3 linked regions of the Pelagicoccus sp. SDUM812003 genome follow. The protein of the gene in region 3 interacts with the protein of the main gene of each other region in a pairwise test. Links are inferred from orthologs where the notes say so. Each region holds a gene or a part of one and is shown on either strand. Other genes may lie near its edges.

Region 1 (3,892 bases), on a different replicon or contig from region 3:
TTTTGATCGGCGCTTTGCTGGTGCTGGTCGACATCCTGCTCAAGGGCTTCTCTCTGCGGGGGCTGTCGGCGATGACATTTGGCTTGCTGATGGGCATTCTGGCTTCGCATTTCATCTCCATCTCTCCGCTTTTCGAGGAAGGCGACGCTCAGGTCATCTACATCTCGCGCATTGGAGTTTTCATCGTGATCACCTATCTGTCCGCGGTCATCGCGCTGCGGGGAAAGGACGAGTTCAACCTCGTGATTCCGTACGTCCGCTTCGAGCCGCAGCGCGTGGAAGCGCCGCTGGTGGTGCTGGACGACAGCTGCCTGGTGGATGGCCGCGTCTCAAAGCTCTGTCAGGCCCGCATGCTGGGCGACGTGCTGTTTTTGCCGAAGTTCATTCTGGACGAGCTGAACGAGCTGAACAATTCGGCCGTCGAGGAGGAGCGCAATCGCGGAAAACGCGGCCTCAAGACGCTGTCGGAGCTTCGCGACTTCGATCATGTGGAGGTGCGGGTGGTGGACAGCGACGTCGACCGCAAGCAGAGCCGCGAGGAGAAGCTGATGTTCGTGGTGAGCAGCCTCAAGGGGCGCTTGCTGACCACTAGCGAGGGACTGATCAGGCGAGCGCGTCAGGAGGGAATCCCTTTCGTGGACATGCTTGGCCTGTCCAAGGCCCTTTCGCGCGAAGTGGAAGTGGGCGAAACTCTTTCCGTGAAGCTGGTCAAGATCGGCAAGGAGGACAGCCAGGGGGTGGGGTATCTGGAGGACGGCTCCATGGTCGTGGTCAACAACGGAGCCGATCTGGTCGGAAGCACCGTTTTGATCGAGGTCGACAGCATCATACCCACCAGCGGCGGCCGCATGGTGTTCGGCAAGATGCTCGGCGAAGCGAATTAGGCGTTTCGAACGCTCGCTCGCTGGCGATCGGGCAGGAGCAGAGCGGTTGGCGGGTTTCGCATCCAATATTCGCTCCGCTTATAAAAGCGGGGAAATGAGGCTTGCATCGCTAATGACTTGGCTAGAATCGGGGTGGCTGCTGGAAAGCGGCGTCGGTCTTCTCTCTCAAACAAAACGCAATTCTCTGACCTATGGAGTTCTTTACGCTCGAAAACAAAAACGGCATGAAGCTGAAGCTCACCAATTTCGGTGGCATCGTATCCGAAATTCACGTACCGGACCGTGACGGAACACTGGCGGATGTGACGCTTGGCTTCGAAACCGTCGAGGAGTATCAGGACCACAACGACGCGTATTTCGGAGCGATCATCGGACGTTTTGGAAACCGAATCGGGGACTGCTCATTTTGCCTGGACGGAACGTATGTTTCCGGATTGCACGCCAACGACGGGAAAAACCACTTGCACGGCGGCAAGCGTGGTTTCGACAAGGTGGTTTGGGATGCGGAGGAGATCTCGGGTGACGGGTTCACGGGCGTGAAGCTGAGCTACCTGAGCAAGGATGGAGAGGAAGGCTATCCGGGCAATCTGCAGGCCACTGTGATCTACAAGCTCACCGATGCTAACGAGTGGGTGATCGAATACGAAGCCACTGCAGACAAGACCACGGTCTACAATCCGACCAATCACGCCTATTTCAACCTCGCCGGTCATGCTGGCCCCTCGCCGCTGGATCACGAGCTGCAGATCAATTCGGAGTTCTACACCGCGACCGATGACGGCGGCATTCCTACGGGAGCGATCGTACCGGTAGCGGGCTGTGGCATGGATTTTCGCCAAGCCAAGGCGATCGGTCAGGATGTGGACGAAGCAGGGGTGGTATCGTCCCGCGGCGGCTTCGATCACAACTGGGTCATCGACAAGAGGCCCGACGAGTTCGCTCTGGCCGCTACCGCTTGGGATCCGAAGTCAGGACGCGAGATGAAGGTCTACACCACTGAGCCAGGTGTTCAGTTCTATTCGGGCAACTTTCTCGATGGCTCGCTGAAGGGAAAAGGTGGAACGGTCTACCAAAAGCGCAGCGGCTTCTGTCTGGAGACGCAGCACTTTCCGAATTCGCCCAACATCGGCCATTTCCCGACGACGACCTTGCGCCCGGGAGAGGTTTTTAAGTCGAAGACGGTATACGCGTTCGGCGTTCGCTAGGCGAAACGGTTTCGGAAGTAGCAGGATTTTTGATACACGACGCGCCTCGCTGGAGGCGCGTCCCTTTTTTCTCCGACCGAGGCATCCTACGAGATGAGGGTGATTTTTCGCTCGTCGCCCCGGGCATCGAAGCGAAGGGTATGGGTAATGGTCCAAGGAATGAACGCCAGCTTGCTGGGCCATTCGATGGCGAGGCAGAACGGAGGCGCGATCAGCTCTTCCAGCATCAGTTCCTCCCAGATCTCGGGCGACTTCTCCAGGCGATAGGCGTCCATGTGGGCCAGCTGCCGATCGCCTTGGTATAGATTGTAGATATTGAAGGTCGGGCTCGTGATGGGCTCTTGGATACGCCAGCGCTCTGCTAGGCCTTTCACGAAAGTGGTTTTTCCGGCTCCCAGATCGCCTTCCAATGCCAGCACTGCCTCCTCGGGGAGAACGGTCGCCAGATTGCGGGCGATTTCGATCGTTTCTTCCGCTTGGGATGTGACGATGCCCCGAGCCAGCTTATCTAAGATGTTCATAGCCTGAAACGTGAAGCGAGTCTGGGGCGTTGATGAGTTTGAGAGGGCTTTCCTCGGAACCGCTTCCCAAGGCGTCGAAGGTGCCGATGCGGGTAAGTGGCGTATCGAAATTCCCACTCCAAGCGGCTTCGAATTCCCGAAGATCCGCCTTTGGGTCCAGGGCGAAGAGAAGCTCGTAGTCCTCGCCATCGTTGAACGCATGGTGGAATTTCGTGTGTCCGGAATCCTTCGACGTTCGAATCGCGTCGTCGGAAATCGGAAGCAAAGCGCAGTCGATGCTGCATCCAGTAGTTGGAGACAGGATGTTCTTGAGGTCTTTTCCAAGTCCGTCGCTCAGGTCCGTGCAGGAGAGACAGGCGCCGCTTCGGGCTAGCCATCGACCTTCCTCCAGTCTCGGTTCGAAGTCGTAGTGCTTGCAGAGTCGCGTTCCTCCGATGGCCCCGGATACGTAGAGTGGACTCCCTGGCTGCGCTCGGTGGCGGAGCAAACCGGGGTGCCCGGGCTCGGTTTCGCCGATCAAGGTGAGGAATGCTCCGAGGAACCCGTCGGATCCGGAAATGTCGCCGCCTACGATTTGAAACCGATAGCGTCTTCCGAGCTTGGAGAGCGTTTCGTAGAAACGCTGTATCCACGCGATCGAGACGTTTTGCGGAAGGGCTAGGCTGACGGTGGCGATGCGCGGCGTTCCTCCCATGGCGGCCACGTCGCTGAGGTTTCGTTTGGCGAGTTTGCCCGCGGTCTGCTCGGGCGAGAGCTGGTCATCGAAGTGGTAGCCATAGATGACCGGGTCGGTGGTGACGAGCTGCCGCACGTCGTTTCGACTTGGTTGGAAGCGGGCGCAGTCGTCGCCGATGCCCTCGGGTGGGGCGGGATTCGCGTCGCCCAGCCAGTCGCGGATCCGCTTGATGAGTTCGACTTCGCCGAGCGTGGCGATGGATTGGTGGGTATCTGAGGTGAAGGGGCTCACGTGACGTCGGGAAAGAGCAGGATGATAAACAGGTTGATGGTATTGAAAACGGCGTGCAGCACCACAGCGGAGAGCAAGGAGCCGGACTCTCGATAGGCGAGCGCCAGGGTGACGCCGATCACGAAAAGGGGAGCGAAACTGTAGAGGTTGAAGTGGATCAGAGCGAAGAGGGCGGCGGAAATGGCCGTGGCGGCGGTCAGGGGGAATCTGTGGTGGAGAAATCGGAAGATCGCCCCCCGAAACACCAGCTCCTCGCACACCGGGGCGACCAGCACGATCATGGTGTAGATCATGGTTCTCTCGGCCAAAGAGCCT
Region 2 (3,864 bases), on a different replicon or contig from region 3:
GGAGTTCGAGCGACTCGTGGAGGGAGCCGCGCTCGCTTCCGAACTCGGGCTCATCGTCAACGCCGGTCACGGCATCAACTACGTCAACGTTAGCGAGGTCATCACCATTCCCGAGCTGCACGAGCTCAATATCGGACACAGCATCATCAGCCGGGCCCTCTTCTTCGGGATCGACGAAGCTGTACGGGAAATGAAAGCCCTTATGGCGGGCGCATAGCCGGCTGCCAAACGCGTTTTTCCATGGATGCGATATCTCTGCCCTGCAAAGGACCGGTTCTCGGAATTGGCGTCGATATTGTATCTGTTAAACGGATACGAGACTTGATCGATCGGCAGGGCGACCGTTTTCTGCATCGCGTTTACACGAAAGCGGAGCGGGAGTACTGCCTGAAATACAAGGATCCCGGCGAACGGTTCGCGGCTCGCTTCGCCGCCAAGGAGGCGGTCGCCAAAGCCTTTACTACGGGAATCGGCGAACACTTGACTTGGACCTCCGTGAGCGTAGTTCCCGGCGAACGCGGCGAACCATTGGTCGAATTGGATGAGAAAGGCAGACACCTCCTGCATCAGGTGAGAGGGAAGTATGTGGCGATCAGCCTCTCGCATACGGACGAGACGGCCATTGCGTTCGCGACGATTCTGGGCTAGACTGGCGTCTATGAGTTTTTTTATGCGGCATGCTTCTCATCCTGTTCTGAGCTGCTCGGAATCGAACGAGTGGGAGCGGGGCTTGATGAAGAGCGACGATCAGGGATGGAGCGCCATGCGTCGGGTCGGGCGGAAGCTGGCGAGCGCGATCTGTAGTGACTTTTCGATGACGCGCTTGCCGCAGCGCGACTGGCGTGTGCTGGCTTTGGTGGGGAAGGGGAACAATGGCGGAGACGCTCTGCTCGCAATCCGCGAGCTGCTGAAGATGCCCCGGAAGATCAGCGATGTGACTTTGATCTTCAGCTCGCCCGTTTCCGATTTGAAGCCGCTTGCTCGCAAGGCTTATGAGCTGATCGCGGAGAGCGAAGCGCTGCGTACGCTGGACCCCGCTGGGATGGAGGAAGGCGATTGGCTGGCGCTGGTCGATTCCGTTTTGCATCAGGGTCCGTATGAGCTTTGCATCGACGGACTCTTGGGCATGCAGTTCAAGCCTCCCCTGCGCGGTGGAAGCGGAGTCCTCATTGAGAAAGTCAATGCCTTGCGCTGCATCGGTCTGCGCGTGGCGGTCGATCTGCCGAGTGGTACGGGTGATAGCTCCGACGAGCGACCGTTTCGGGCGGACATCACCTACGCGACGGGCGTTTTCAAGAGTCCGCTGCTGAAAAACGAAGCTTGCGGCATGATCCGCTATTTGGATGTCGGCTTTTTCGAAGAGGATCGCGAGAGCGTCTGTCGTGTCATTACGGATACGGTGCTGGATCCGCTGCGGGCGTTTCGTCCAGCGTCGGCGGACAAGCGATCCTATGGGCATTTGCTGGTGCTTGCCGGATCGCGCTCCATGCCTGGGGCGCTGGCGATGAGCGTGAAGGCCGCCTCGCGAAGCGGCGTGGGCCTGGTCACGGTGCTGGCTCCCGAATCCATCGCGGGGCGGTTCGCGGCGAGCTTGCCCGAGGCTATGTGGCGCTCCTGGCCGGAGACGCCGGAGGGCGGCTTGGCGTTGGAAGGCATTTGGCAGGTGCAAACGCTCGCTTCTAAAGCGACGGCTTTGCTGGCTGGTCCGGGGATGGGGCAGGAGCGCGAGACCCGAACCATGCTGCAGGAGCTCGGGCGCATGTGGGAGAAGCCAGTCTTGCTGGATGCGGACGCCTTGCAGCCGGAGATCGTCCAGGCCTTCACTGCCGGGGGCAACGAGGGAGTTGTGGTCACCCCCCACGACGGAGAGTTCTGGCGCCTGAGCGGTCGAAAGGATTCCTCGCTTGAGGCCATCGCTGGCTACGCCGAGGACCGAAAACTCGTTTTGATCAAGAAAGGAAGCTGCACCCGCGTCTCTCGGGGCGACCTCACTTGCGTTTGCCCGACGGGCAATGCGGTGCTGGCGCGCGGAGGAAGCGGCGATCTGCTGGCGGGGTTGGCGGCAGGGCTGATGGCCCAGCGTCCCGACGACTGCTTCGTGGCGGCCTGTCAGGCAGTTTATTGGCACGGAAGAGCTGCGGATGTTTGGGCGATGAAAAACGGCCAGCACGCGGCCCGCACTACAGACTTGTTGGACTTTCTCTCGCCGGCGCTTGATAGTGGCGAGTCATGGAATCCCCACTCTCCCGTCGAGAGGCCTACTGGGTCTTGAACGGCCTGCCTGCTATTGGCCCCATCTCTCTCAATCGCTTGCTGCATCGCTTCGGTGGCGACCCCTGTCGCGTCCTCGAGGCGGACCGGGCGTCCTTGGCCTCGGTGCAGGGGCTGCAGAAACGGGCGGTCGAGTCTCTGCTCGATTGGAGAAACCGTTTCGATCTGCAGCGCGAGATGGCTCAGGCGGCATCGCGGGGAGTCGATTTCGTGACCCGTGAGGACGGTGACTATCCCGCGCTGTTGAAGGAGATCGATGATCCGCCTATCGGCTTGTATCGACAGGGAAACTACGATTTCAAGAAGCCGTCCGTAGCCATCGTGGGCACTAGGAAGACCACGCTGTACGGACAGTCGGTGGCCCGCTGCTTCGCTCGCGATCTTGCTCAAATCGGGTTCTGCGTGGTGAGCGGCATGGCTCGGGGCATCGATACCTTCGCTCATCGCGGCGCCTTGGAGGCGGAAGACGGCAGCACGGTGTGCGTACTAGGGAACGGGATCGACATCGTGTATCCGCCGGAAAACATCGACCTCTACAAGGACGTTCAGAGATGCGGGGCGGTGGTGAGCGAGTTTCCTTTTGGCAGGCGGGCGGATCGGCAAACCTTTCCCATGCGCAATCGACTCGTCAGCGGCATGTCGCACGCCGTCGTCGTGATCGAGTCCGAGGAGGCGGGCGGTTCCATGATCACGGCCCGCTTCGCGGCGGATCAGGGGCGCTTGGTCTGCGCCGTGCCGGGCAGGATCGATCAGGCCTCTAGCCGTGGATGCCATCAGCTCATACGCGACGGGGCCCTCTTGCTGGAATCTATCGACGACCTGTTGGAGGAGTTGAACCATCTGCGCCAGGCCCCAGCCTTGGAGCTCGAATCCGAGTCGGAGGATTTGTTTTCTCAGGACGACGCCTTGGACGAAGACCAGAAAGCGCTGCTCGACGTTCTGGCGGGAGGCGAGGCCTACGATCTGGAAACGCTATCCCGCATGCTGGACCATCCGGTGGCGTCGCTGTCCGTCGGCTTGATGACCCTGGAGCTGAAGGGACGCGTCGTGAAGCGCCTGGACGGTCGCTACGAGCTAAGCGTGCGATTGGGTCGCGTCTAGGCTTGATGCGGCCGCGGTTGCAGTCCGGCCAGGGCGACTAGCTTCGGAATCAGGTACGCTCGCTCGGCTGTTCGAGAGCGGGGAGCCCGTCGATGCTGAGGCGGTTCTTTTCCGCTTGGTACGCCGTCACTCCTTCTCGGCCTTTGGCGTTCGCCCATTTGTCGAGGATGTCGCGCTCGCCTTGATAGTCGAAGTAGGGGACTGAGTAGCCGCAGGAATCCGAGACGCGTTGGACCTCGATGCGGATGATTGAGCGCATCCCCGGATTGCTGGGAAAGCGGGAGGCGAGCGATTGGAACGAGTCGTCACTCGGTAGATGCGCCGTACCCGTTCCGTGGAGACGCACGATTTGCGGACCGCCTTCGAAGGCGCAGAACATGATAACGATGCGCCCGTTTTCCCGCAGGTGAGCAATGGTCTCGGCGCCGCTGCCGGTGTAGTCGAGGTAGGCGACCTCCTTGGGGCCTAGAATGCGGAAACAATCGCCACCCT
Region 3 (4,683 bases):
AATTGGGACGACGCGGCATCGCGTTTCTCTGCGCTCGCGAATATCAGGGCGAAGACAGCATAGGTCCCGAGCTGAAGCGTCGTTTCGGCGGGGTCTTCATCGCCAACGAACAGTTCACGGCGCAGTCTGCCGAAGCTGCTATCGAGGCGGGGGACGCCGATGCCGTCGCCTTTGGCCAGCTCTTCATCGCCAACTCCGATCTGGTGGAGCGTTTCCGTCAGGGCGCTCCCTTGAACGAGCCAAATCCCGATACCTTCTACGGAGAAGGGCCGGAGGGCTATATCGACCATCCCCGATTGGATGACGTGATGGCTTAGCTGGCTTCGCCTCTTTGTAGGGACTTCTCGAATACGTAGAGATAACCGTGCCAGGAGTCGCCCGCGCCCGGGTGGCTCCAGAGCGCCTTCAGGTTCAATCCCGCTCGTCGTTCGCAGAAGTCGGTCACGCTGCGGCGGGGCATCGGGTTCATCTCGAAATAGGGCTTTGCCAAGCCGAGGAGCTGGGCGACGTTTTTTGTCGCGTAGTGCAGGCGCTTTCGTGCCATGCGAAAGGCCCCCGCGTTTTGGGGCGACGCTCGGTTCAGATGGCTGGGAAGCTGGAACGCGAAGTGACCGCCGGGCCGAAGCGCTCGCGATATCTCGAGGAAATAGCCTTTCATGTAGCGTCGCGGCATGTGCTGAAATACGATGTCGGAATAGGCGAAGTCAATCGAGCCGCTCTCAAGGCAGGAAAGGGAATCGCTCGTATTGACGATGAACTTACAAGACTCTCCACGGCCGCTATTTTCCTTCGCCGCACGTATCATGGATTCGGATATGTCGATGCCGATGCAGTGGCCGAAACGGCGAGATAGCGGGAACGTCAGTCTGCCCACCCCGCAACCGAAGTCCAGGGCGGTCGCGCCGCGCATCGGGATGCCAAGCGCCGCGAGCCGCTGATGGAGGTCGCGGATCTCGTCTTCGCCAGTTTGATAGAACTCGTCGGGATCCCAGCCTCCGCCACGTTTGCCCTTTTCGGAAAGCACTGTCCATAGCGGGTCTTCGCTCGCGAGCGCTTCGAAGTTTTTCTGAATGCGTGAAAGGCGCACGGGCGTGACGGCTATGGGCGCTGGCGCACCGCTTCGAAAAGGGTGATCAAGGTTGCCATGGCCACGTTTAGAGAGTCCGCTTGCCCGGCCATGGGGATGCGCGCTTTCTGATCGCAGGCTTCGAGCCAAGTGTCGGAAAGCCCGAATTGTTCGCTGCCCATCACGATCGCGAGCGGTCCGTCCAGCGAGATGTCCGTATAGAGGAAGTCCGTATGGGGCGTAGTGGCCACGGTCCGAATGCCTCGATCGCGTATCCATTTTATAACTTCGTCGGTGCTGGCGGAGACCGTAGGCATGGAGAAGAGTACGCCGGTGGAGGAGCGCACGACGTTCGGATTGAAGAGGTCTGTGACGGAGTCGCAGCAGATGACGGCGTCCACCCCGGCGGCGTCCGCCGATCGCAGGATGGTGCCTAGATTGCCCGGCTTTTCGATGGCCTCCACGATCAGAAGAAAGGGCGGGTCGGAAAGGGCGAGGTCGGTCAGGCCGTAGCTCCATTGCTTGATGACGGCGAGCAGGCCTTCCGGACGGTCGCGGTAGGCGACCTTTTCGAAGGCGTGTTGGGAGAGCTCGAACAAGCGAGCCCCGTGACTCGCCGCTTGGGAAAGTAGGGCGTCTTCGTTTTCGCCGAGAAAGCAGTTTCGGCAAAAGTAGATTTCCTGCGGGTAGACCTCCTTTTCCAAGGCTCGGGAGATGGCTCGATACCCTTCAGCGATGAAGACGCCTTGCTGGTTTCTCGCCCGGCGGTCGCGCAGCTTCACGAGGTTTTTCACTCTCGGATTCTGTAGACTGGTGATGGTTTCGGCCTCGATCATGCAATGCACCCCTAGTTTGCTCGCCTGCTCCCGGGAGCAAGCTTTTTCACCGTTCGCGTGCCCTTCGGCGGCTCGGGCGCTGCGATGAGGTGCCGGTCGCCGGGAGTGACGAGGGCGGTCGCCATGGTGAAGGGAATCGATGGATACGAGACTGTATGTTCCAAAGCGCTGTGCAGAAGCGTCTTGCGAAAGTCTATCTCGGCCCGCCGCGATCGAATCGCTAAAGGAAACCGGCGCCTGCGCCGTAGGGAAAGGTATCATTATAACCTTGATAGGTACGCTTTTACGGATAAAACTTTACCTCCAAGGTGCCCACCCCCGCTTGATATGACAATGATTCCCATACTGATTGTCGTAGGATTCGTGATCCTTGCGATGTACTTTCTCTTGAATAAGAATTCGGAGGAGGATGAGAGGGAGGGAGTGGTGAGAGACGTTTTGAGCAAGGATGCGTTGTCGGTGGATTTTGGCGACGGTCGCTCGGTGGTCGTTAAACTGCATGGCATAGGGCTGGCGAGCGACTCCGAGATGCTCGACGAAAAGATTTACTCGTTTTTCGATGAGAACGTCAGGGGCCAGCGCATCACCGTGAAGCCTCGTGTCGTGCAGTCTGCCGAGTTGATGAGCGCCGAGCTTTACAGCATGGGTGGCGAATACATCAACGCGATTCTGGTGCGTCATGGTTTCGCCCGTTGGATCGTTTCGGAAGCGCCCGGCGACGCAGCCCTGACCGAAGCCCAGGAGAAGGCGAAAATGGAAATGCTTGGGGTGTGGAATCCGGCGGTGCGCCAGTTGGCGGAAGACAAGATGAAAGCCGAATCCAAGGAAGGCATGAGCGACGATGAAATCGCCAACCTTTCCGTAGACCCCAGCGAAGAAGAGGAAGCGAACAAGCGTAACGAAGCTTGAACTGCGTCTTCGGCCCAAATCGCTTCTTCGGGCGAAACCGCGGACCGTTAGGCCCTCGCTTTGCAGACCGAGGAAAGCCCGTCCTCAAGCGACGGGCTTTGTCGGGTTCGCATGAAAGCTCGGGCGCTATTCCTGATTGAGAAGATAGTCCGCAGCTTGCGCTAGTATGATGTAGTCGGTGGTGCCGCCTCCGAGAACGTATTCAGTTTGCTGCCACAAAAAAGGCCAGGTCAGCAGCTCCGGGTAGTCGGGGCGGATGAGAGCTGTGCCCGAAGCGCTGCCGCCGGGGATGAAGGACCAGTCCGCTCGGTTGAGGCCGTATCCGACCTCGATCGAATTGGAGCCTACGCCTGAGACGAAGGAGGCTGTGTTGGAGCCGGGATGGCAGCCGAGCACGAAGGAAAGCGCGTTTAGCATCAGGTCGCGCGAAAAGAGCTCGGGATAGGCCTGATGCAGGAAGTATTGCTGGGCGCCGAATCTTTGAATACCCCAGCCAGCTCCCCAGATCCCCGGTTCGTAGGGAACGCCGTAGGGCGTCTTCCCCTCCGCTTCGCGCACGGTTTGGGCATAGCGTTTCGCCGCTTCGTGTAGTGTAGAAAGGAATACGTTGTCTTCGATCAGAGGCAGCGTTCGGCTGACGGTCCATCCTAGGTTTTCGAAACGTTCGGCGATACCGGCGGCCTGTTGCCTGATCGATTGAGCGTATTTCGGTTTTCCAGTTGTGATCAGGAGCTCGACCGCTAGCGGGATGCGCGAGATCTCGTTTTCGAATTCGATCGACTCGTAGAGCTCCTCGGCGAATCGAAGGCATTCCTCAGCGAGGGAATCGTTGTGGCCGCGCAGCGCCCGGGCTGCTGCGGCCAGGCCCGCTGCTCCGATCATTTCATGGCGCTCGGAACGTCGGGTCGTGAACACCCAGCGATCGTCGGGAGCTCCGCCGATGCCTAGTCCGATGTCTGGAACCTGATCTTCGGCCAAGGTCTGGTCGAAGGGGCGGTTGTCCGTCATGTTGACGGTGTCTCCAAGCATTACATACTGTGGAAGCGTCGGATTGATGATGCCGCGATAGAGCGTTCCCAGTTCACGGTAGCCAGCCGCTACGGTGATCGCTCCATGCTCGATCTGCTGAAGCATGTCGGGTATGCCGTCCGGTTTATGGATCTCCACGGTCAGGGTCTGCTGGTCGATGGTGGTGTTGTCGTAGTCCCGCCCGAACGCTTCGTAGGCGTGAACCAGTCCGAGCACCGTGCCGGCCTGCGACTCGATGCGAAGGTCATCGTCGCCCGCATCGTGCCATCCGCCTCGATTCAATCCCGGAACATGCTCCCCTGGTTTGAAATGGGTTCGCGCCTCGGGGCCTTGCTCGTATCCATCGAAATGGACATGATCGAGCGGGGCCATGCGAGCGTCGTCGAGATGACAGGCTCCGTGCCAAACGCGGTAGCGATCGTTGATGCGCATGTGGCACATCTGGGCGGGAAGGAAGTATTCGAGCGTCGGTTGCCAGACGTGCCGAGTGAAGATGTCCTTCGCGATGCGAAAGGCGTGGCTGCGCTGCTCGCCGTAGGAAACCACGTAGAGTCCTTCTTGCGTGACATCGGAGAAATCGAGACGAAGGTAGTCGTAGCGAAGAAACTGTCCCCAATCGCTCGATACAGAACGCTTCACCGTTTCAAGCGATCCGTCTTCGTCGAGTCGCGAGAGCTCGAGGGGCTTGCGCTCGGTGTCCCGCTTGTCCAGTTCGACGATGGCGTATTTGGGCTGTTTCGGGTGGTAGCCAACTTGGGAGACTTGTATGACTGGATCGGATTTCCAGTCGGGAAGGGCGTTCGGGGTGATCTTCCAGCGCAAGGCGTTTTCGACCGCGCCTTT

Evidence for each region. Proteins that work in one complex are often made in the same cells at the same time.
Region 1: the proteins of QEH54_RS00080 (region 3) and tsaE interact in binary tests that used the Escherichia coli proteins (3 or more experiments, as listed by UniProt). The link is inferred for Pelagicoccus sp. SDUM812003 from one-to-one orthologs.
Region 2: the proteins of QEH54_RS00080 (region 3) and QEH54_RS17495 interact in binary tests that used the Escherichia coli proteins (3 or more experiments, as listed by UniProt). The link is inferred for Pelagicoccus sp. SDUM812003 from one-to-one orthologs.

The regions. Positions count from the first base shown.
Region 1 is NZ_JARXHY010000007.1:198,141-202,032, forward strand. What follows is about bases 894-3,892. They hold tsaE (tRNA (adenosine(37)-N6)-threonylcarbamoyltransferase complex ATPase subunit type 1 TsaE), read right to left. Parts: upstream 2,611-3,892; coding sequence 2,176-2,610; downstream 894-2,175. Other genes in these bases: QEH54_RS11775 (aldose epimerase family protein), read left to right, coding at 1,076-2,089; QEH54_RS11785 (thiamine-phosphate kinase), read right to left, coding at 2,594-3,577; QEH54_RS11790 (type II CAAX endopeptidase family protein), read right to left, coding at 3,574-3,892. In the rest of the region: QEH54_RS11770 (twitching motility protein PilT), read left to right, coding at 1-884. UniProt on the Escherichia coli protein: Required for the formation of a threonylcarbamoyl group on adenosine at position 37 (t(6)A37) in tRNAs that read codons beginning with adenine.
Region 2 is NZ_JARXHY010000014.1:100,609-104,472, reverse strand. Bases 1-2,971 are described here. They hold QEH54_RS17495 (NAD(P)H-hydrate dehydratase), read left to right. Parts: upstream 1-670; coding sequence 671-2,272; downstream 2,273-2,971. Other genes in these bases: dprA (DNA-processing protein DprA), read left to right, coding at 2,230-2,971; acpS (holo-ACP synthase), read left to right, coding at 241-648; QEH54_RS17505 (pyridoxine 5'-phosphate synthase), read left to right, coding at 1-217. Also shown: more of dprA, read left to right, coding at 2,972-3,372; QEH54_RS17485 (pyridoxamine 5'-phosphate oxidase family protein), read right to left, coding at 3,422-3,864. UniProt on the Escherichia coli protein: Bifunctional enzyme that catalyzes the epimerization of the S- and R-forms of NAD(P)HX and the dehydration of the S-form of NAD(P)HX at the expense of ADP, which is converted to AMP.
Region 3 is NZ_JARXHY010000001.1:16,977-21,659, forward strand. The notes cover bases 1-2,896. They hold QEH54_RS00080 (RNA methyltransferase), read right to left. Parts: upstream 1,903-2,896; coding sequence 1,099-1,902; downstream 1-1,098. Other genes in these bases: QEH54_RS00070 (alkene reductase), read left to right, coding at 1-317; QEH54_RS00075 (class I SAM-dependent methyltransferase), read right to left, coding at 314-1,087; QEH54_RS00085 (hypothetical protein), read right to left, coding at 1,914-2,066; QEH54_RS00090 (thermonuclease family protein), read left to right, coding at 2,236-2,811. In the rest of the region: QEH54_RS00095 (glycoside hydrolase family 9 protein), read right to left, coding at 2,938-4,683. UniProt on the Escherichia coli protein: Specifically methylates the ribose of guanosine 2251 in 23S rRNA.